Regions from separate parts of the Lelliottia nimipressuralis genome, predicted to be linked through region 3. Evidence: predicted binding sites of a transcription regulator. Region 3 holds the regulator's gene; each other region holds the start of a gene.

Region 1 (5,762 bases), 1.7 Mb from region 3:
GCAGCGTCAGCGCCAGGCATTGCTGTCTGAAGGTGTTCAGGTGTCAGGAAAGGGGAAGATTGATATGCAGAAGTATCGCTGGGCGTATTAACTGCCCTCCCCGCGAAGGAGAGGGCAAAGGTCAGACTTAGTACTGTGTCGGTGCAGGTACTGCAGAAGATGGGTTAACCTGCGTTGGCGACGTTGACGGAACCGTCGTCGCGGCACCACCGCCCTGCTGTAACGGCACGGCAGTCTGCTGAACAGGAACCAGCGTCAGGTCAGCTTTGGTTCCGCCCTGGTTGATCACCGGCTGTACCGTATCGGTAATGAACACCAGTTTGTCGTTCACGGTAATCGCTGCGCTCAGCAGGATACGCGCGTTCGGCTGGATTTCTGCCGGGTTAAACGGCAGCACAAAACTGAACGGTGACTGTTTCCCTTCGGTACGTACCGCTTTCTGCGACAGCACTTTAGACGGCGCATCGGCCAGAGAAGCATCCGACAGGGTCACCGTTAAGACGGCGTCCGGCGGCAGGGCCACTTTCTGGCGGATCCACACCGTACCGGAAACGTTAGGTTGCTGCATGGTTGGCTGTGTCGTCGCTCCCGCGGCATTTGGGTTTGGCGCTGGCGTCTGGATGTCAGCACTTTTATCCGCACAGGCAGACAGAGCAACCGCTACCGCTAAACCACTAAGCATGTGCACGAGTTTCATTGAGTTCTCCTTATCTTCAATGCACCAGCGGGATCGATCCCGCCAAGAGTCGTTAGCAAATACATAACGTGACTAAGTGTGGCACATATCACTTATATATGCCTGGTTTCAGCCGCTTATTCAGATTATTGCACCCATCGGACCACTCTCCTTTTTACGTTATAATCATCCTATCTTTCGCCACGGCGTTTATTGAGGACCACTATGAGTCAAGCATTGAACAATCTGCTGACATTACTGAATCTGGAAAAAATTGAAGAAGGACTCTTTCGCGGGCAGAGCGAAGACCTTGGCTTACGCCAGGTTTTCGGCGGCCAGGTGGTGGGACAGGCGCTGTATGCCGCCAAAGAGACCGTGCCTGCAGACCGTCTGGTGCACTCGTTTCACAGCTATTTTTTACGTCCTGGCGACAGCGCAAAACCGATAATCTATGACGTCGAAGTGCTGCGTGACGGCAACAGTTTTAGCGCCCGCCGCGTCGCGGCAATCCAGAACGGCAAACCGATTTTTTATATGACGGCGTCATTCCAGGCACCGGAAAGCGGTTATGAGCATCAGAAAACGATGCCGCCTGCCCCGGCACCGGATGAACTGAAATCGGAAACGGACATTGCCCGGGCGCTGGCGCATCTGTTGCCGCCGCAGGTGAAAGAGAAATTCCTGTGCGATAAACCGCTGGAAATCCGCCCGGTCGAGTTCCATAACCCGATGAAGGGCCATATCGCCGAGCCAAAACGTCAGGTGTGGATCCGTGCCAACGGTGCAATGCCGCAGGATCTTCGCGTTCACCAGTATCTGCTGGGCTATGCGTCAGATTTCAACTTCCTGCCGGTGGCGCTACAGCCGCACGGCGTGGGCTTCCTCGAAAAAGGGATGCAGGTCGCAACCATCGACCACTCCATGTGGTTCCATCGTCCGTTCGACATGAACGAATGGCTCCTGTACAGCGTGGAAAGCACGTCGGCGTCGAGCGCGCGCGGGTTTGTTCGCGGGGAGTTTTATACGCAGGATGGCGTGCTGGTTGCCTCTACGGTGCAGGAAGGGGTAATGCGAAACCGGGGATAATCTGTGCCCTTACCTCGCCCTCTTCTCGTGACGGTCCGTGACTGAGGGAAAAAATAAAGCCTCCCATCGGGAGGCTTTTTGCTACAGGAGAAACTCAATCAGCTCAGGCGTTGTACGCATTCTCGCCGTGGCTGTTCACATCCAGCCCTTCGCGCTCTTGCTCTTCCGGTACACGCAGGCCAACGGTCATGTCCGCCAGTTTGTAGCCAATGAAGGCCACAACACCCGACCAGACGATAGTGATGGCGATACTTTCCAGCTGAACCAGCAGCTGATGGCCCATGGTCACGCCTTCTGCGTACCCTACGCCACCGAGGGACGTCGCGGCGAAGATACCGGTCATGATGCAGCCAACGATACCGCACACGCCGTGCACACCGAACACATCACACGGGTCATCGACACGCAGAACGCGTTTCAGCGCCGTTACGCCCCACAGACCCGCCAGACCGGCGACGATACCAATCAGCAGCGCGCCGCCGACACCGACATAACCACACGCCGGGGTGATGCCAACCAGACCGGCAATCGCACCGGAACAGGCGCCCAGCAGGGATGGTTTACCGCGTACCACCCACTCACCAAACACCCAGGAGAGGATTGCGCCTGCGGTGGCTACCACGGTATTTACGAAGGCCAGCGCGGCGATTTCGTTTGCAGCACTTGCTGAACCGGCGTTGAAACCGAACCAGCCAAAATAGAGGATTGCCGTACCGGTGAAGACCATCGGCAGGTTGTGCGGTTTAAACGCCTCTTTGCCAAAGCCCACACGCTTGCCAATCAGGTATGCCCCGACCAGTCCTGCAACCGCAGCGTTAATATGCACCACCGTGCCGCCTGCGAAGTCCAGCGCACCGTGAGACGCCAGCAGACCGCCGCCCCAGACCATGTGCGCAATCGGCACATAAGAGAGTGTCAGCCATACCACCACGAAGATCAGCACGGCGGAGAAACGAATACGTTCTGCCAGCGCGCCGACGATCAGGCCGACGGTGATACAGGCGAATGACCCCTGGAACGCCACGTGGATGTACTGATAGAAGCTCCCCATCAGGGCAGTCAGCTGGATATTTTTCAGCATCGCCCAGTTGAAGTTGCCGAAGAAGGCGTTGCCTTCGCCGAAGGCCAGCGAGTAGCCGTAAACTACCCACAGGACGCAGACCAGCGCGAAAGTCACTGCGACCTGCGTCAGCATGGACAGCACGTTCTTACCGCGGATCAGACCGCCGTAAAACAGCGCGATGCCCGGAATTGTCATGAACAGCACCAGCGCGGTGCAGATCATCATAAAGGCGTTATCCGCCTTGTCGGCTACCGCAGGAGCCGCCATCGCCAGGCCCGGCAGCAGTGCCAGAGACCCCAGAGCTGTTTTGATTGTTGCTTTCTTCATTTTCTCGATCCCTATCACTGTGTGCCAGGAGTTACTTACAGTGCAGCTTCGTCAGCTTCGCCCGTACGGATGCGAATGACGCGCTGCAATTCGGCAACGAAAATTTTGCCGTCGCCAATTTTTCCGGTGTAAGCCGCTTTGCTCACCACATCAATCACCTCATCGAGTTGATCGTCAGCGATAGCCACATCAATCTTCACTTTAGGCAGGAAGTTGACGCTGTATTCGGCTCCGCGATAAAGCTCCGCATGGCCCTTCTGACGACCAAAGCCTTTCACTTCGGTAACCGTCAGTCCCTGAATCCCCATTGAAGACAGTGCTTCACGAACGTCTTCGAGTTTGAATGGTTTGATGACAACCGTAACCAGCTTCATAGTTCCTCTCCAGTCAGAATTCGATAATGGCCGCGTTTTACAACAGAGGTATTGCAAGGGGTGTGCCAGAGTTTGAAAAGGCGAAGAAATCAGGCGGGAAAGGCAGGAAATGGCACTTCTGAAGAAATGGATAAAAAAAACGCACCATGACAGTGCAGGGTGCGTTTCATTTTTGCACCAACAGAAATCCCTGTTAGCGCGGTGCTTAATTTTGGTGCATCAGGCGCTCAGAGACTCCTCTTCGCGCGTGCTGGCGGCCAGCTCTTCTCCGGCCAGCTGCAGCTGGTACATTTGCCAGTATCGTCCTTTCGCTTCCAGCAGCTCGCGATGCGTGCCGCGCTCGACGGCTTGCCCGCGATGCAGCACCAGAATGGTATCAGCATCAACAATCGTCGAGAGACGGTGCGCAATCACCACCAGCGTGGTCTTCTCCCGCACTTCCGCCAGCGCCTGCTGAATGGCCTGCTCGGTGCCGGAATCAATGCTGGCCGTCGCTTCGTCGAGAATGAGCACCTGCGGCGTTTCAATCAAGACTCGCGCCAGCGCCAGCAGCTGCTTCTGCCCCACGGAGAGGTTATTCCCCTGCTCGCCCAGTTTGGTGTAGATCCCATCGCTCATGGTGCGTGCCAGCTCTGCCAGCTGGACTTTCTCCAGCACCGCCCAGACCTGCGCTTCGCTAAACGGACGGCCCAGAGTAACGTTGGCAAAGAAGGAGTCGGCCATTACTACCGGGTCCTGCTGCACCATCGCAATCCCCTTGCGCAGCACGTCGTGGCTCAGGGTGGAGAGCGGACGGCCATCAAGACGGATTTCACCGCTCGTAAGCGGGTAATACCCCATCAGCAGGCTGGCGAGGGTACTTTTGCCGCTGCCCGTATGCCCCACCAGCGCGACAAAGCTGCGCGACGGGATATCAAGATGAATGTCCTGCAGCACCAGACGATCTTCGCGATAGGCAAAGGAGGCATGATCGATCTCGATCGTGCCGCTTTTCAGTTCGCGCTCGTCGTCGCCGTAGGTTTGTCGTGGACGATCCATCAGCTCGAAGACGCGTTCACCGGCGACCACCGCCTGCTGCAGAATGGATTGCTGTGTCGTCAGTTCGATCAGCGGCTCGTTCAGACGCCCGAGGTAGCTGATAAATGCGTACAGCACACCCACTTCAATTGTGCCGCCCGCGCCGAAACCAAACAGCATCAGCAGACCGCACAGCACCAGCGCCGAAAACAGGCTCAGCAGCGGACGCAGGAGGAAACCATCCAGACGCAGGGTTTGCATGCGCGCCATATAGTGCGAGCGGCTCGCCTCGCCCATGCGTTCGCCAAAACGTGCCTGCTGGCGGAACTGCTGAATCACGCTCATGCCGTTGATGACTTCGTTAAAACCGTCGTTAATGTCCGCCAGATAAGCGCGAACCCGGCGCACAATCGGCGTGCTGTAGCGCTGGTAAATCACCATGACGATCAGCACCGCCGGGAAGATGGTGATTGCCACCAGCGCCATACGCCAGTCGAGGCTGAACATCGCCACCAGCATGGCGCCGACGAGCGCGGCACTGCGCAGCACCGTGGCGACCACGGTCACGTACAGGTCGCGGATCACTTCCGTATCGTTGGTGACGCGGGAGATCACTTGCCCGACGGGCTGAGTATCAAACTCGCTCAAGGGCTGGCGCAGGGCCGCATCCATCACGTCGGTGCGCAGCTGTTGTACTACGCCGACCGCCGCCTGGTTAAACAGCAGCGACTGAGCATAGTGCAACGACGCCGCCAGCAGCTGAAGCCCGACGTAAGCCGCGCCCAGCCCGGCAACCAGTCCCAGCGGCAGATAGCTTTTGGCGACCATGTTGTCGATGAAATAGCTGATCAGCAGCGGGCCACTGACTTCGGCAATCGCCGCCACCCACAGCATCACCACCGCGATAGAGAGCGGTTTTCGCCACGGCGAACCATAGGCCAGCAGGCGTTTCAGCGTCGGCCACAACTGGGTAAACTTACGCATGGGTGGCCTCCTCGTTCAGATCTGGCGCGTCGTCCAGGGCCGCCTCCAGCTGTTGATAGCGGTGCATATCGCGATACCACCCGGGCTGTTCCGCAAGCTGATCGTGATGCCCGCGCTGGGCAATATGCCCGTGCTGCATCACCAGAATTTCGTTCGCTTCCGTCAGGGCCGAGAGCCGGTGGGCGCTAATAATCACCGTCCGCCCTTCGCCCCACTGACGCAGGTTATGCAGAAT
Region 2 (5,762 bases), 490 kb from region 3:
CGGGGAAAAACAGCGGGTCGATGACGTAGCTGTCGGTGGAAAACGCCAGCCGGTCACCCTGCGCGGTGAGGGAAGAGAGCGCGATACGCGCCTGATCTTCCTGCTCAGCCAGCCAGGGGTTATCGAAGGCCGCCATAAACAGCTGGCCAATCAGCTGCTGCATTGCCTGGCCGCCGCTGCCGTGGGCCATTTCCACCGTCTTCATGCTTCACACTCCTGATTGCGGTACTGATACCACGCGGCGCAGGCCCCTTCGGACGAGACCATCAGCGCGCCAAACGCTGTTTGCGGATTACAGGTGTTGCCAAATAACGGGCATTGATGCGGTTTGCATTTGCCTGTTAACACCGCCCCACAGCGGGCTCGGGGATCGTCGCACACCTGCTGCGGCTGCGGACGGAAATGCGCTTCGGCGTCGAATGCCTGATACGCGGCGGTCAGATGCACGCCAGACTGCGCGATCAAACCCAGCCCGCGCCATTCGCTGTCGCCTTCGACGCTAAATACTTCGGCGATGGCCTGCTGCGCCAGCCGGTTGCCCGCATCGGGGACCACGCGGCGGTACTGATTTTCTACCGAACTCAGGGCTGCTATTTTCTGCTCAACCAGCATGTTCACGCCTTGTAGTAGATCAAGTGGTTCGAATCCAGCCACCACTAATGGGCGATGATACTCTGCGGCGATAAACCCATAGGCCTCGGTGCCTATCACCATGCTGACGTGGCCCGGCGCCAGAAACGCATCGATCCCGTTGTCGGGTTCGTCCAGCAGGCTGCGCAGGGTTGGGATAAGCGTAATATGCTGACAGAAAAAGAAAAAGTTGGTCAGCTTCTGCGCTTTTGCTTGCTGTAGGGTGATGGCCGTGGCGGGCATGGTGGTTTCAAACCCCAGGCCGAAAAAGACCACTTTGCGTGCCGGATTCTCTGCCGCCAGCTTAAGTGCATCCATCGGCGAGTAGACGATACGCACATCCGCGCCGTGTGCGCGGGCCTGCATCAGCGAACCGTTTTTCCCCGGTACGCGCATCGCGTCGCCAAAGGTGCAAAAAATGACGTCCGGCTGGCGGGCAATCTCAATGCAGCTGTCGATGCGGCCCATCGGCAGCACGCACACCGGACAGCCAGGGCCGTGGATAAATTCGATGTTATCGGGCAGGAGCTGATCGAGACCGAATTTAAAGATCGCATGGGTGTGGCCGCCGCACACTTCCATGATGCGCAGCGGGCGCTCTGCGGTGTAATCCAGCCGGGCAGCGCGCGTTTTAAGGTGCGCGATAAGCTGCATCACCTGTTCCGGCGCGCGATATTCATCAACGTAGCGCATGATTTATCGCTCCTCGCCAAACAGCAGGACGCCGACGTCTGGCTCCACTTCAAACATATTTTGCAGCGCCGCCAGGGTGTCACGGGCCTCGGCTTCGTTAATCACGCTCATGGCAAAACCGACGTGCACCAGAACCCACTGGCCGAGGCGCGAGGCACCGTTTTCGTCAACCGCGCCCACCAGCGTTAAATCGACATCGCGCAATATGCCGCAGACGTCCACTTTGGCCAGATTACCGTCGATATCGCGGATGTGTCCCGGAACGCCTATGCACATCGTTCGTTCTCCAGCCAGGCCAGCCAGCTCTCCATGCCGTCGCCCTTGGTGGCGGAAACCGGCAAAATTTCAATCTCCGGGTTTACTTCCCGGGCAAAGGCCAGGCACTTCTCTACGTCAAAATTGAGATAGGGCAGCAGGTCGACTTTGTTAAGCAACATCAGCGAGGCGGCGGCAAACATATGCGGATATTTCAGCGGCTTGTCCTCGCCCTCCGTCACCGACAGCACCGCCACTTTATGCCGTTCGCCGAGATCAAAACTGGCCGGGCAGACCAGATTGCCGACGTTTTCGATAAACAGAATGCCGTTATCGGCAAGAGGCAGACGCGGCGCGGCGTCGGCAATCATCTGCGCATCCAGATGACAGCCTTTACCCGTATTCACCTGAATGGCCGGGGTGCCGGTTTCACGAATGCGCGCCGCGTCATTAACGGTCTGCTGATCCCCTTCAATCACCGCGCAGGAGACGCGGTGATTCAGACGCTTCAGGGTTTCCGTCAGCAGCGTGGTTTTACCGGAACCGGGGCTGGACACCAGGTTCAGCACTAATTGCTGGCGAGCGGCGAAACGCGCACGGTTGCAGGCGGCGAGTTGGTTGTTCTTATCCAGCACGTTGATTTCGACCTCCAGCATTTTGCGCTGGCTCATGCCCGGCGCATGCGTGCCCGCTTCGCCGTGGCCGTAGTGCAGATCGCCCGCGTCAGACTGCTTCGGGGCAAAAGTGATGCCGGTCAGTGCCGCCACTTTGCGCGGGGCGGGAGAGAAGGGCGCGGAGCGAAACGCGGAGTGGGGGCGATGCTCGTCCCCTTCGATATACAGGTTGCCTTCGGCGCAACCGCAGGTACTACACATGATTTACTCCTGGTCTATTTCGAGGCGCTGGATCTGCAAACCGTCGTCCGCGACGATGCGAAGCCCGATGTTCTGACACTGCGGGCAGCTTCGCACTTTCGATGACAGCAACGTGACGTACTGCTGGCAGGTCTCGCACCAGCATTCGGCCTGCTGCTCTTCGAGATGCAGCTCGCAGCCTTCTGCCAGCGTGTCGCGACATACCAGCTCAAAGCAAAAGGTGAGGGCACTTGGCTCGACGCAGGAAAACGCCCCGACTTTGAGCCATACGCCAGTGACGCGTTTTGCGTGGTGCTGCTTCGCCTGCTGTTCGATAAGTTCCAGCGCTCGCTGGCAGAGGGTGATTTCGTGCATGACGCCTCCTCGGTGATTTGGGGCGGTGATGCAATAACGATGCCAGCCTGATTTAGGAAAGGGAGTGTCGATGACGGCGCTGACGAAATGACACGTCGACACACGCATTTTGACAGTCTGTTTTATTTTTAAATCGTTAATTATCAGCAAGATAAAAACTGGCACAAAATCTGCTTAACAGCCGCTATCTCCATTAACCGGATATCTGAGATGACTATTTGGGAACTTAGCGAAAAAGCGGATTACATCGCGCAACGCCATCAACAATTACAGGAGCAGTGGCACCTCTACTGCAACTCACTGGTTCAGGGCATCACCCTGTCAAAAGCCCATCTGCACCACGCGATGAGCTGTGCGGCGCAAGAGGATTTGTGCTTCATCCTGTTCGGCCATTTTACGATTTACGTCACCCTGGCCGATGCCTTTAACAGCCACGTCATTGAGTATCACGTCGAGACCAAAGACGGCGACAGACAGCGGATTGCCCAGGCGCAGCTGATGATCGACGGCATGGTTGACGGCCACGTTAGCACCCGCGATCGCCACCAGGTGCTTGAACACTATCTGGAAAAAATCGCGCCGGTTTACAACGGCCTCTATTCCGCGGTCGAGCACAATTTGCCGGTGAATCTGCAGTCGCTTACCAGCGAACCGCACACGGCCTGATGCTTGCGTGTCGAGATGTGTCGATATGGCACGTCCGTCGTCAAAAATGACACTGTCCTGAGGACTACCCGGTGAACCGTTTTGTAATTGCTGACTCGACGGTCTGTATTGGCTGCCACACCTGTGAAGCGGCGTGTTCCGAAACACACCGCCTGCACGGGCTGCAGTCCATGCCGCGCCTGCGCGTTATGCGTAATGAAAAAGAGTCTGCCCCGCAGCTCTGCCATCAATGTGAGGATGCTCCCTGTGCGGGCGTCTGTCCTGTGAATGCCATCAACCGTATCGATGGCGCTGTTCAGTTGAACGAAAGCCTGTGCGTAAGCTGCAAACTTTGCGGCATCGCCTGCCCGTTTGGCGCGATTGAATTTTCTGGCAGCCGCCCGCTGCATATTCCGGCGAATGCCAATTCGCCAAAAGCGCCGCCTGCGCCTCCCGCACCGGCTCGCGTCAGTTCCCTGCTGGACTGGGTGCCGGGCGTGCGCGCCGTGGCGGTGAAGTGCGATCTGTGCAGCTTTGACGAACAAGGCCCCGCCTGCGTACGCACCTGCCCGACCAAAGCGCTGATTCTGGTCAATATCCACGATATCGCTCGCACCAGTAAGCGCAAACGCGAACTGACCATTAATACCGACTTTGGCGATCTGTCGCTGTTTCAGGCGCAAAACGAGGGGGCGAAATGAACGCTGTCTATCTGATTAACAGCGCCGTAGCCTGCTTTGCTGCGACGGCGGTGCTGGCGCTGGTCTTCTCTTTTCACAAAACCCTCAGCGGATGGATTGCCGGAATCGGCGGCGCAGCGGGGAGTGTCATCACGGCGATAGCCGGATTCATGGTGTTGACGCAGGGTGTCCATGCAGAAGGCGTCATGCCGCTGATTCGCCACACTCTTCAGCTCACGCCGCTGAATGCGATCTGGCTGGTGACCTTTGGCCTGTGCGGGCTGTTTGTCAGTCTGTTTAATATTGACTGGCACCGTCACCCGCAGACCAAACCAAACGGCCTGCTGGTCAATCTGCTGCTCGCCGCCGCCGTCTGTACCGTGGTGGCCAGCAACCTGGCCGCGCTGGTCGTAATGGCGGAGATCATGGCGCTGTGCGGGGTGTTCCTCACGGGATGCAGCCCATCCGGCAAACTGTGGTTTTTCCTGGGGCGTCTCGGCACCCTTTTGCTGGCGCTCACCTGCTGGCTGGTGTGGCAGCGCTACGGCACGCTTGACCTGGATCTGCTCAGCGCCCGCGCGCAGTTGCTGCCGTTTGGGGCCGATATCTGGCTTTCTGGCGTGGTCGGCTTTGGTCTGCTGGCGGGAATTATTCCGCTGCACGGCTGGGTGCCGCAGGCGCATGCTACTGCTTCAGCGCCTGCCGCGACGCTGTTCTCGACGGTGGTGATGAAAGTCGGTCTGTTTGGCATCCTCACGCTTTCGCTTATCGGTGGCCAACCGCCGCTGTGGTGGGGCGTGGTGCTGTTGATTGCCGGGATGATCACCGCTTTTGTCGGCGGGCTGTACGCCCTGATGGAGCACAACATCCAGCGTCTGCTGGCGTATCACACCCTGGAAAACATCGGCATCATCCTGCTTGGCTTAGGCGCGGGTGTGACGGGGCTGGCACTGAACCATCCGGCGCTGGTCGCCGCCGGGTTTATCGGCGGGCTGTACCATCTTGTTAACCATAGCCTGTTTAAAAGCACCCTATTCCTGGGGGCGGGCAGCGTCTGGTTCCGCACCGGGCATCGCGATATCGAAAAGCTGGGCGGTATCGGCAAAAAAATGCCGCTGATTTCGCTCCCGATGCTGGTGGGGCTGATGGCGATGGCCGCACTTCCGCCGCTCAACGGTTTTGCCGGTGAGTGGGTGATCTACCAGTCCTTCTTTGCGCTGGGTCAGAGCGACCTCTTTATTGCCCGTCTGCTCGGGCCAATGCTGGCGGTCGGCCTCGCGATCACCGGCGCGCTGGCGGTGATGTGTATGGCGAAAGTCTACGGCGTCACCTTCCTTGGCGCACCGCGCACTCCGGAGGCAGAAAATGCCCGCAGTGCACCGGCGCTGATGACCGCAAGCGTGGTTCTGCTGGCCCTGTGTTGCATCGCGGGTGGGGTTGCCGCGCCGTGGCTGCTGCCGCTGCTGGGGAGTGCGGTTCCGCTACCGCTCACGACCGCGCACACCGCCGTTTCCCAGCCGATGATTGCCCTGCTGCTGATCGCTGCGCCGCTGTTGCCGCTGGTGCTGATGATGTTCTTCAAACGCGACCGTCTGCCTGCGCGCTCACGCGGTACGGCATGGGCGTGCGG
Region 3 (5,762 bases):
TGCTGTACTGGCTGTCGCCTCTTCTCTCTGGGTAAACGGAAACGCATTATGTCGCAAATAGAATTGCAGCCGGGTTTTGACTTTCAGAAAGCAGGCAAAAAAGTTCTGGAGATTGAACGTGAAGGTCTGGCGCAGTTAGATCAATACATAAATCAGGACTTTAGTCAGGCATGTGAGCAAATTGCCGCCTGCACCGGTAAAGTCGTGGTGATGGGGATGGGCAAATCCGGTCACATCGGTCGTAAGATGGCCGCGACCTTCGCCAGTACCGGCACGTCGTCCTTCTTCGTCCATCCGGGTGAAGCCGCCCATGGCGATCTCGGAATGGTCACGCCGCAGGACGTGGTGATTGCGCTGTCTAACTCCGGTGAATCGAACGAAATCCTGGCGCTGATCCCGGTGCTCAAGCGCCTGCACGTTCCCCTCATTTGCATGACCAGTCGCCCGGAGAGCAGCATGGCGCGCGCGGCGGATATTCACCTGTGCGTGAAAGTCCCGCAAGAGGCCTGCCCGCTCGGCCTGGCACCGACGTCCAGCACCACTGCGGCGCTGGTGATGGGCGATGCCCTCGCCGTGGCACTGCTCGAAGCACGTGGTTTTACCCCCGAAGATTTTGCCCTCTCTCACCCAGGCGGCGCGCTCGGACGTAAACTTCTGCTGCGCGTGAATGATATTATGCACACCGGCGCGGAAATCCCGCACGTCAGCAAAGATGCCTCGCTGCGTGATGCGCTGCTGGAAATCACCCGTAAAAATCTCGGTATGACGGTCATTTGCGACGACCTGATGAAGATCGAAGGGATCTTCACCGACGGTGATTTACGTCGCGTCTTCGATATGGGCGTTGACGTGCGCACGCTGGGCATTGCAGATGTAATGACCCCCGGCGGAATTCGGGTCCGGCCTGGTACGCTGGCGGTGGAAGTTTTGAACCTGATGCAGTCCCGTCATATTACCTCAGCCATGGTTGCCGATGGCGACCAACTGCTGGGTGTGGTACATATGCATGATCTTCTGCGCGCAGGCGTAGTGTAATGAAGGATAAGACAATGAGTAATGCGGGTGCATCCCTTGCAACCTGTTATGGCCCGGTCAGTACGCAGATGATGGCAAAGGCGGAAAACATCCGTCTGCTTATTCTGGATGTGGATGGTGTGCTGTCCGATGGCTTAATTTTTATGGGCAATAACGGCGAAGAGCTGAAGGCATTCAACGTGCGCGACGGCTACGGAATTCGCTGTGCGATCACATCCGGCATCGAAGTTGCTATCATCACCGGGCGTAAGGCTAAACTGGTAGAAGATCGCTGCGAAACATTAGGCATTACCCATTTGTATCAGGGGCAATCCGACAAAATGGTCGCGTTCCGGGATTTGCTGGCGAAGCTTGCCATCGCCCCTGAAAACGTCGCCTACGTAGGAGACGATCTGATCGACTGGCCGGTCATGGCTGAAGTCGGGTTGAGCATCGCCGTGGCGGATGCCCATCCTTTGCTGATCCCGCGCGCTGACTATGTCACCCGGATCAACGGCGGTCGCGGCGCCGTTCGTGAAGTCTGCGATTTGTTACTGCTGGCGCAGGGCAAGCTTGATGAGGCCAAAGGGCAATCGATATGAGTAAAACCAGACGTTGGGTTATCATTCTGCTTTCACTGGCCGTACTGGTTCTGATTGGCGTGAATCTCGCCGACCAGGACGACACGCCGGATGAAGTGGTCAGCACCAATGATCCAACCTACAAAAGCGACCACAGCGACACCGTGGTTTACAGCCCTGAAGGCGCCCTGAACTATCGCCTGATTGCGCAGCATGTAGAGTATTTTTCCGATGATGGCATCTCGTGGTTCACCCGGCCGGTGATGACCACATTTGATACCAACAAAATTCCAACGTGGTCGATTAAATCTGACAGAGCAAAATTGACGAATGACCGTATGCTTTATTTGTATGGTCATGTTGAAGTCAACGCCCTGACGCCAGATTCTCAACTGCGCAAAATTACTACGGATAATGCCCAGATCAACCTGGTCACCCAGGATGTCACGTCTCAGGATCTGGTGACGTTATACGGCACAACATTTAATTCCAGCGGTCTAAGAATGCGCGGGAACTTACGCAGCAAAAACGCCGAGCTGATTGAAAAGGTTAGAACCTCCTATGAAATTCAAAACAAACAAACTCAGCCTTAACTTTATCATTGCCAGCGCGCTGCTGGCCGCCAGTCTCCCCGCGCTTGCTGTTACGGGCGACACTGAGCAGCCTATCCATATCGAATCTGACACTCAGTCGCTTGATATGCAGGGTAACGTCGTGACCTTTACCGGCAACGTCGTCATGACCCAGGGCACAATCAAAATCAATGCCGACAAAGTGGTTGTCACCCGTCCGGGCGGCGAGCAGGGCAAAGAGATTATTGATGGCTACGGTAATCCGGCCACCTTCTATCAGATGCAGGATAACGGCAAGCCGGTGAAAGGCCGCGCCTCTCATATGCACTACGAGCTGGCTAAAGATCTCGTCATCCTGACCGGCAATGCCTATCTGGAACAGCTGGATAGCAACATCACCGGCGATAAGATCACTTATCTGGTGAAAGAGCAGAAAATGCAGGCTTTCAGCGAAAAAGGTAAGCGCGTCACTACCGTTCTGGTTCCGTCTCAGCTGCAGGACAAGAACAAAGACCAGGCCCCGGCACAGAAAAAGAGTAACTAATTCGTTATGGCAACATTAACTGCAAAGAACCTCGCCAAAGCCTATAAAGGCCGCCGCGTCGTGGAAGATGTCAGTCTGACCGTAAACTCCGGCGAAATCGTGGGCCTGTTAGGCCCAAACGGTGCGGGCAAAACCACCACCTTTTACATGGTGGTCGGCATCGTTTCACGCGATGCGGGCAACATTATCATTGATGATGAAGACATCAGCCTGCTGCCACTGCATGCGCGCGCGCGTCGTGGTATTGGCTATCTGCCGCAGGAAGCGTCGATTTTCCGTCGTCTGAGCGTGTTCGACAACCTGATGGCCGTGCTGCAAATCCGTGACGATTTGACCTCCGAGCAGCGTCAGGATCGTGCCAACGAGCTGATGGAAGAGTTCCACATCGAACATCTGCGCGACAGCCTCGGTCAGGCGCTGTCCGGTGGTGAACGCCGCCGCGTGGAAATCGCCCGTGCGCTTGCCGCGAATCCAAAATTTATCCTGCTGGATGAACCTTTTGCGGGCGTTGACCCTATCTCCGTCATCGACATCAAACGTATTATCGAGCATTTGCGCGACAGCGGCCTCGGTGTGCTCATCACGGACCACAACGTACGTGAAACGCTGGCAGTTTGTGAACGCGCTTATATCGTCAGCCAGGGCCATTTAATCGCCCACGGCACGCCACTCGAAATCCTCGAAGACGAGCATGTGAAGCGTGTGTACCTTGGGGAAGACTTCAGACTCTGATAGGGTAGAGGTTAAGTCACGCCAAAGCGGGGAAAAACGCTCTGAACATGAAGCAAGGTTTGCAATTACGGCTCAGCCAGCAACTGGCGATGACGCCACAGCTACAACAGGCGATTCGTCTGTTGCAGCTGTCCACGTTAGAACTTCAGCAGGAACTCCAGCAGGCGCTGGACAGTAACCCCCTGCTGGAGCAAACCGATCTTCATGACGAGGTTGATACCCAGGAAAAGCAGGACACCGAATCGCTTGATACGGCAGACGCTCTTGAACAAAAAGAGATGCCGGACGAGCTACCGCTAGACGCCAGCTGGGATGAAATCTACACCGCCGGAACCCCTTCCGGGACGCGTGCAGATTACCAGGATGACGAGCTACCGGTCTATCAGGGTGAAACCACCCAGTCCCTGCAGGATTATCTGATGTGGCAGGTGGAGCTGACGCCATTCACCGAAACCGATCGCGCGATTGCTACCTCGATTGTCGATGCCGTGGATGACACCGGCTATTTGACCGTTTCTCTGGAAGATATTCTGGAGAGCATCGGGAACGGCGATATCGATCTCGATGAGATCGAAGCGGTGCTAAAACGCATCCAGCGCTTTGACCCGGTTGGCGTGGCGGCGAAAGATCTGCGTGATTGCCTGTTGATCCAGCTGTCGCAGTTTGCGAAAGAGACGCCGTGGATCGACGAAGCGCGGTTGATCATCAGCGATCACCTCGATCTGCTGGCGAATCACGACTTCCGCTCGCTGATGCGCGTCACCCGTCTGAAAGAAGATGTGCTGAAAGAGGCGGTGAATCTGATTCAGTCCCTCGATCCACGCCCCGGACAGTCGATCCAGACCAGCGAACCCGAGTACGTCATTCCTGACGTTCTGGTACGCAAACACAATGGCCGCTGGGCCGTTGAACTGAATTCCGACAGCATTCCTCGCCTGCAAATCAATCAGCAATACGCCTCCATGTGCACCAGCGTGCGCAACGACTCCGACAATCAATATATTCGTAGCAATCTTCAGGAAGCGCGCTGGCTGATCAAAAGCCTTGAGAGCCGAAATGATACGCTGCTACGGGTGAGTCGTTGCATCGTCGAACAGCAGCAAGCGTTTTTCGATCAGGGCGAAGAGTTTATGAAACCGATGGTGCTGGCGGATATCGCCCAGGCCGTCGAGATGCACGAATCGACCATTTCGCGTGTGACTACGCAGAAATATCTGCACAGCCCGCGCGGTATTTTTGAGCTTAAGTATTTCTTCTCCAGCCATGTGAATACCGAAGGCGGTGGCGAAGCCTCGTCAACGGCCATTCGCGCACTGGTGAAGAAGTTGATCGCCGCGGAAAACCCCGCGAAGCCACTGAGTGACAGTAAGTTAACCACCATGCTGTCCGACCAGGGTATTATGGTGGCACGTCGTACTGTTGCGAAGTATCGAGAGTCTTTATCCATTCCGCCGTCTAACCAGCGTAAACAACTGGTTTGACACAACCGATAAGGAAGACACTATGCAGCTCAACATCACAGGACAGAATGTCGAGATCACTGAAGCCTTGCGTGATTTTGTGAATACAAAATTCGCCAAACTGGAGCAGTATTTCGAGAGGATCAATCAGGTCTACATTGTGTTAAAAGTGGAGAAAGTGACTCATATCTCGGACGCAACCCTGCATGTCAACGGGGGCGAAATCCATGCCAGTGCGGAAGGGCAAGACATGTATGCGGCTATCGACGGCTTGATTGACAAGCTGGCACGACAGCTTAATAAACATAAAGATAAACTGAAACAACACTAATTGTCCGGGCAGTTAACGGGTGCAGGGCGGCCTGTTGTCAAACACAACAGGCCATTTGTACAGTTAGCGCTTAGGTGAAATTATGATGAACAACGATTCCTCGCTTCAATTGAGTAATGTCCTTAACCAGGAATGTACCCGCAGTGGCGTTCACTGTCAGAGCAAAAAACGGGCTCTGGAAATTATCAGTGAACTGGCTGCAAAACAGTTAAGCCTGCCGCCTCAGGTGGTATTTGAGGCCATTCTGACCCGTGAAAAAATGGGCAGTACCGGCATCGGCAATGGCATCGCCATTCCGCATGGCAAACTGGAAGAAGACACATTACGCGCCGTGGGCGTTTTTGTGCAGCTTGAAACGCCTATCGCTTTTGATGCGATTGATAACCAGCCGGTTGATTTGCTTTTCGCTCTGCTGGTGCCTGCTGACCAGACGAAAACCCATTTGCATACGCTTTCTCTGGTCGCAAAACGTCTGGCGGATAAAACAATTTGCCGCCGTCTGCGCGCAGCCCAAAGTGATGAAGAGCT
Region 4 (5,762 bases), 530 kb from region 3:
CCAGCTGTCAGGTAACGACTGTCCGGTGCTGCTTTCGGGCGCGGTAGATTCAAACAGTTCACCCGGTAAATCCTGGATCAGCACTTCCTGCCCGGCAGCCATAACGGTGAGCCAGCGGCAGGTGTTTTCCAGCTGACGCACGTTGCCCGGCCACGCCAGTCGCGTCAATGCGGCATCGGTTTCCGGGTGCAGCAGTTTGGCTTCCACGCCCAGTTCGCGAGCCGCCACCTGCAGGAAATGGCGCGCCAGACGCGGAATATCTTCCCGGCGTTCGCGTAGCGGCGGGAGATGGACGCGAATCACGTTCAGACGGTGAAACAAGTCTTCACGGAATTTGCCTTCCTGCACGCGCTGTTCAAGGTTCTGGTGCGTGGCGGCGATAATGCGCACGTCGACTTTAACGGGGGCGTAGCCGCCGACGCGGTAAAACTGCCCATCGGCCAGCACGCGCAGCAGACGTGTTTGCACGTCCAGCGGCATATCGCCGATTTCATCGAGGAAAAGCGTTCCGCCGTCTGCCTGTTCAAAGCGGCCCTGACGAATGGTATTTGCGCCGGTAAACGCGCCTTTCTCATGGCCAAACAGTTCCGACTCGATCAAATCCTTCGGAATGGCGGCCATATTCAGGGCGATAAACGGGGCCTTCGCGCGCGGGCTGTGGCGATGCAGGGCGTGCGCAACCAGCTCTTTACCGGTCCCGGATTCGCCGTTAATCAGCACACTGATGGATGAACGCGACAGGCGGCCAATGATACGAAACACATCCTGCATCGCGGGCGCTTCGCCAATGATATCGGTCGTCGGGCCAAACACCGGCGCGTTTCGCGGCTGCTGTTGCTCCTGATAGTGGCTGATTGCACGCTCTACCAGGGCGACGGCTTCATCGATATCAAAGGGTTTTGGCAGGTAATCAAATGCGCCCTGCTGGTAGGCGCTAACGGCGGCATCCAGATCGGAGTGAGCAGTCATTATGATGACCGGAAGCATCGGATGACGTTGCTTAATCTGCTTTAGCAACGCAAGCCCGTCCATCCCCGGCATCCGGATATCCGAAAGCAGCACGTCCGGGGTTTTAGTGATGAGCGCATCAAGCACTTCGCTACCGCTTTCAAAGGTGGTGCAGTTTAATCCTGCTCCGGTAAGCGCGCGTTCAAGCACCCAGCGGATGGAGCTATCATCATCGACTACCCAGACTATCCCTCGTTGCATCGTCGTCACCTTTATTTTTTTATTGGCAGGTAAACCGAAAACTCGGTATGACCCGGCCAACTGGTAAATTCAATTTTGCCGGAGTGTTGGTCAATCAAATTACGGGCGATGGACAATCCCAGCCCGGTTCCGCCCTCGCGGCCGCTCACCATCGGGTAGAAAAGCGTGTCCTGCAGATGCGGCGGAATTCCTGGCCCGTTGTCTTCTACGTCGATTCGGGCGGCGAGGCGATAGCGCACGCCATGCAGCGTCAGCTGGAACGCGGTACGCGTACGCAGAATGATTTGCCCGCCATCCGCACCTAAGGCTTGCAGCGCGTTACGCACAACATTCAGCAGAACCTGTTCAATCTGGTCGGGATCGTGCGGCAATTCCGGCAGACTCGGATCGTAATCGCGCACCAGCGTAACGTTGGCAGGCAACTCCATCGACACCAGCTTCACCACCCGCTCAGCCACTTTGTGGATGCTCTCGGTAACGTGCATGCCTGGCTGCTGCGGCCCAAGCAGACGGTCCACCAGATTGCGCAGGCGATCGGCCTGTTCAATGATGACGTTGGTGTATTCGGCCAGCGCCGGGTCCGGCAGTGCTTTGGTTAACAGCTGTGCAGCGCCTCGGAGGCCTCCCAGCGGGTTTTTAATCTCATGGGCAAGCCCCCGCACCAGATCGCGCGCAGCGATTTGCTGTGCGTGCTGGAGCTGCTCCTGGCTCAAACGGCGCAGATTATCCATCGGCGCCATTTCCAGCAGAATTAATCCTTCCGGCAGACGTTGCGCCGTGAGGGAGAGAATGTGCGAGCGCCCGTCGATCACCAGGGTCACTTCGTTATCGGTAAAGCCCTGGCCTGCCGATAAACTTTCCTGCATCAACGCAATATTCAGCGAAAAATAGCTCAACAGTTCCGGGAGTGGGGTACCAAATAATTTACGCGAGCTTTGGGCGAGCAGCTGCTGCGCCGCAGGATTGGCGTAATGGACCGCCAGCTCGTCGTCGACCAGTAAGATACTGTTGATTAAAGAATTGAGGATCTGCCCAGCATCGGGCAGCGTGCCAGTTGCCATTAAGCAGTCTCCTGGAGTTGGGTGCACTAATTTAGTGCAGTATAGCGTTTTAGTGGTAAAAAGCGCGTGAGATCAGGTTGTTGGTGGAGAAAAAAGCCCATCCGAAGATGGGCTAAAAGTTTCCACGGCAACAAAAAAATCTTCTGCGTCTTTCTTGCCACCGTAGCGACAAGAAAGACGGTGAATCAGATGAAAATTAAACGCTGTAGTACAGTTCGAACTCAACCGGGTGTGGCGTCATGCGAACGCGGTCGTTCTCTTCAATACGCAGTGCGATGTAAGCATCGATAGCGTCGTCAGTGAACACACCGCCAGCAGTCAGGAACTCACGGTCAGCGTCCAGCGCGTTCAGTGCTTCTTCCAGAGAACCGGCAACCTGTGGGATCTCTTTTGCTTCTTCTGGAGGCAGGTCGTACAGGTTTTTGTCCATCGCTTCGCCTGGGTGGATCTTGTTCTTGATACCATCAAGACCAGCCATCAGCAGCGCTGCGAAGCACAGGTATGGGTTAGCCGCTGGGTCCGGGAAGCGCACTTCGATACGACGCGCTTTTGGAGACGCAACCACTGGAATACGGATAGAAGCAGAACGGTTACGGGCAGAGTAAGCCAGCATTACTGGAGCTTCGTAGCCTGGGACCAGACGCTTGTAGGAGTTGGTGGTTGGGTTCGCCAGGGCGTTGATCGCTTTAGCGTGCTTGATGACACCACCGATGTAGAACAGCGCCTGCTCGGACAGACCCGCATATTTGTCACCAGAGAACAGGTTAGTCCCGTTCTTGGAGAGAGACATGTGGCAGTGCATACCGGAACCGTTATCGCCGAACATAGGTTTTGGCATAAAGGTCGCAGTTTTACCAAAGCGGTGTGCAACGTTGTGAACCACATATTTGTAGATCTGAATCTCATCCGCTTTTTTGGTCATGGTGTTAAAGCGGGTTGCGATTTCGTTCTGACCCGCAGTCGCCACTTCGTGGTGATGCGCTTCAACAACCAGGCCCATCTCTTCCATGATCAGACACATGGTAGAACGGATGTCCTGAGAAGAGTCGACCGGAGGAACCGGGAAGTAACCGCCTTTCACGCCTGGACGGTGACCTTTGTTACCACCTTCGTATTTGGTGGAGGAGTTCCATGCGCCTTCGATATCGTCGATAGCTACGTGAGAACCGGAGATAGACGCACCAAAGCGAATATCGTCAAACAGGAAGAATTCTGGTTCTGGCCCGAACAGCACGGTGTCCGCGATACCGGTAGAACGCAGGTACTCTTCCGCGCGTTTAGCGATGGAGCGTGGGTCGCGGTCGTAGCCCTGCAGCGTGCCTGGCTCGAGGATGTCGCAGCGAATAATCAGGGTAGACTCTTCGTAGAACGGGTCAATGAGCGCAGTGGTTGCGTCTGGCATCAGAACCATGTCGGATTCGTTGATACCTTTCCAGCCGCCGATTGAGGAGCCGTCAAACATTTTGCCTTCTTCAAAGAATTCGGCATTTACCTGGTGAGCAGGAATTGTGACGTGCTGTTCTTTACCTTTGGTATCAGTGAAGCGCAGATCAACAAACTTCACTTCGTGTTCGTTCAGCATCGTCAAAACGTGTTCAGCGGACATACGTAACTCTCCCGGATTGGTCATTGTCGTCGTGGTAACGAGGTCTTCAATTCTGTGTAAGGCTGGCGTGGTCGCCATGTTTTTGCCGTATTTTTATAAAGCGAAATCTGTGCCAACTTTTAAATCACCCCAAAAAGGCGTTATCATGCACGTCATAGTGCAAATGAGCTGCACCACGATAGTCATCTTGCACCAGTATAGTGCTTCAGTGTGAACATTGAGCACCATATTGGTGCAATTTCCGTTAAAGTGCACTTTTTACGCTGCGTGAAAGCGATCACAAAGCAACTCTGCGATACTTGTTTGCGGAGGATGTTTGTGATCCTGTTTAGTCCTGCGATTAATCCGTGTACAATAACGCGCTATTTCTAAATGCCTGAGGCAAAGTTGTGATCGAAAATCTGCGTAATATCGCCATCATCGCGCACGTTGACCATGGTAAAACTACCCTGGTTGACAAGCTGCTGCAGCAATCCGGTACCTTCAGTAATGAACGTGCTGAAGCCACCGAACGCGTGATGGACTCCAACGATTTGGAGAAAGAGCGTGGGATTACCATCCTCGCTAAAAACACCGCTATCAAATGGAATGACTACCGTATCAACATCGTTGATACCCCAGGCCACGCCGACTTCGGTGGTGAAGTTGAACGTGTAATGTCCATGGTAGACTCCGTTCTGCTGGTCGTTGACGCAATGGATGGCCCAATGCCGCAGACGCGCTTTGTAACCAAAAAGGCATTCGCCCATGGTTTGAAGCCAATCGTGGTTATCAACAAAGTTGACCGTCCTGGCGCGCGTCCTGACTGGGTTGTGGATCAGGTGTTTGACCTGTTCGTTAACCTCGACGCAAGCGACGAGCAACTTGATTTCCCAATCATCTATGCATCAGCACTGATGGGTATCGCGGGCAACGACCACACTGATATGGCGGAAGACATGACCCCGCTGTACCAGGCGATTGTTGACCACGTTAAAGCACCAAGCGTTGACCTCGATGGTCCGTTCCAGATGCAGATCTCCCAGTTGGATTACAACAACTACGTTGGCGTAATCGGCATCGGTCGCATCAAGCGCGGTAAAGTGAAGCCTAACCAGCAAGTCACTGTCATCGACAGCGAAGGTAAAACCCGCAACGGTAAAGTCGGCAAAGTTCTGACTCACCTCGGTCTGGAGCGTATTGAATCCACCGAAGCTGAAGCTGGCGACATCATCGCGATCACCGGTCTGGGCGAGCTGAACATCTCCGACACCCTTTGCGATCCGCAAAACGTTGAAGCACTGCCAGCACTGTCTGTTGATGAACCGACTGTAACCATGTTCTTCAACGTCAACACCTCTCCGTTCTGTGGCAAAGAAGGTAAATACGTTACCTCTCGTCAGATCCTTGACCGCCTGAACAAAGAGCTGGTGCACAACGTTGCGCTGCGCGTTGAAGAAACCGAAGATGCGGACGCGTTCCGTGTATCCGGTCGTGGTGAGCTGCACCTGTCCGTTCTTATCGAAAACATGCGTCGTGAAGGCTTCGAACTGGCTGTGTCCCGTCCGAAAGTTATCAACCGTATGATCGATGGCCGTATGCAAGAGCCGTTCGAGAACGTGACGCTGGATATCGAAGAACAGCACCAGGGTTCTGTGATGCAGGCAATGGGCGAGCGTAAGGGCGATGTCAAAGACATGATCCCTGACGGCAAAGGCCGTATTCGTCTGGATTACCTGATCCCGGCACGTGGCCTGATCGGCTTCCGTACCGAGTTCATGACCATGACCTCCGGTACCGGTCTGCTGTACTCCACCTTCAGCCACTACGATGACGTTAAACCGGGTGAAATCGGCCAGCGCCAGAACGGCGTGCTGATCTCTAACGGCCAGGGTAAAGCAGTTGCG

Evidence for each region. The regulator sigma-54, encoded in region 3, starts transcription at its own class of promoters, with help from an activator protein. The targets are predictions, from matches to a motif close to GTTGGCACANNTTTCGCTNT.
Region 1: a site for sigma-54 is predicted at 3,577-3,596, ahead of glnK (P-II family nitrogen regulator). Genes of this name have one in related genera too.
Region 2: a site for sigma-54 is predicted at 2,965-2,984, ahead of hycA (formate hydrogenlyase regulator HycA). Genes of this name have one in related genera too.
Region 4: a site for sigma-54 is predicted at 3,974-3,993, ahead of glnA (glutamate--ammonia ligase). Genes of this name have one in related genera too.

The regions. Positions count from the first base shown of each region.
Region 1 covers NZ_CP167172.1:1,090,121-1,095,882, reverse strand. Annotated here, with positions in the region: gene ACB496_RS05100 (MGMT family protein) at 1-91, shown strand, start outside; gene ACB496_RS05095 (YbaY family lipoprotein) at 128-697, opposite strand; gene tesB (acyl-CoA thioesterase II) at 902-1,762, shown strand; gene amtB (ammonium transporter AmtB) at 1,866-3,152, opposite strand; gene glnK (P-II family nitrogen regulator) at 3,188-3,526, opposite strand; gene ACB496_RS05075 (SmdB family multidrug efflux ABC transporter permease/ATP-binding protein) at 3,746-5,527, opposite strand; gene ACB496_RS05070 (SmdA family multidrug ABC transporter permease/ATP-binding protein) at 5,520-5,762, opposite strand, start outside.
Region 2 covers NZ_CP167172.1:3,620,484-3,626,245, reverse strand. Annotated here, with positions in the region: gene hypE (hydrogenase expression/formation protein HypE) at 1-205, opposite strand, end outside; gene hypD (hydrogenase formation protein HypD) at 202-1,323, opposite strand; gene ACB496_RS17415 (HypC/HybG/HupF family hydrogenase formation chaperone) at 1,327-1,599, opposite strand; gene hypB (hydrogenase nickel incorporation protein HypB) at 1,590-2,453, opposite strand; gene hypA (hydrogenase maturation nickel metallochaperone HypA) at 2,457-2,807, opposite strand; gene hycA (formate hydrogenlyase regulator HycA) at 3,018-3,473, shown strand; gene ACB496_RS17395 (4Fe-4S dicluster domain-containing protein) at 3,545-4,153, shown strand; gene hycC (formate hydrogenlyase subunit 3) at 4,150-5,762, shown strand, end outside.
Region 3 covers NZ_CP167172.1:4,108,353-4,114,114, forward strand. Annotated here, with positions in the region: gene ACB496_RS19695 (calcium/sodium antiporter) at 1-35, shown strand, start outside; gene kdsD (arabinose-5-phosphate isomerase KdsD) at 49-1,035, shown strand; gene kdsC (3-deoxy-manno-octulosonate-8-phosphatase KdsC) at 1,050-1,616, shown strand; gene lptC (LPS export ABC transporter periplasmic protein LptC) at 1,613-2,188, shown strand; gene lptA (lipopolysaccharide ABC transporter substrate-binding protein LptA) at 2,157-2,711, shown strand; gene lptB (LPS export ABC transporter ATP-binding protein) at 2,718-3,443, shown strand; gene rpoN (RNA polymerase factor sigma-54) at 3,491-4,924, shown strand; gene hpf (ribosome hibernation promoting factor) at 4,947-5,234, shown strand; gene ptsN (PTS IIA-like nitrogen regulatory protein PtsN) at 5,317-5,762, shown strand, end outside.
Region 4 covers NZ_CP167172.1:4,639,262-4,645,023, reverse strand. Annotated here, with positions in the region: gene glnG (nitrogen regulation protein NR(I)) at 1-1,209, opposite strand, end outside; gene glnL (nitrogen regulation protein NR(II)) at 1,221-2,270, opposite strand; gene glnA (glutamate--ammonia ligase) at 2,467-3,876, opposite strand; gene typA (ribosome-dependent GTPase TypA) at 4,266-5,762, shown strand, end outside.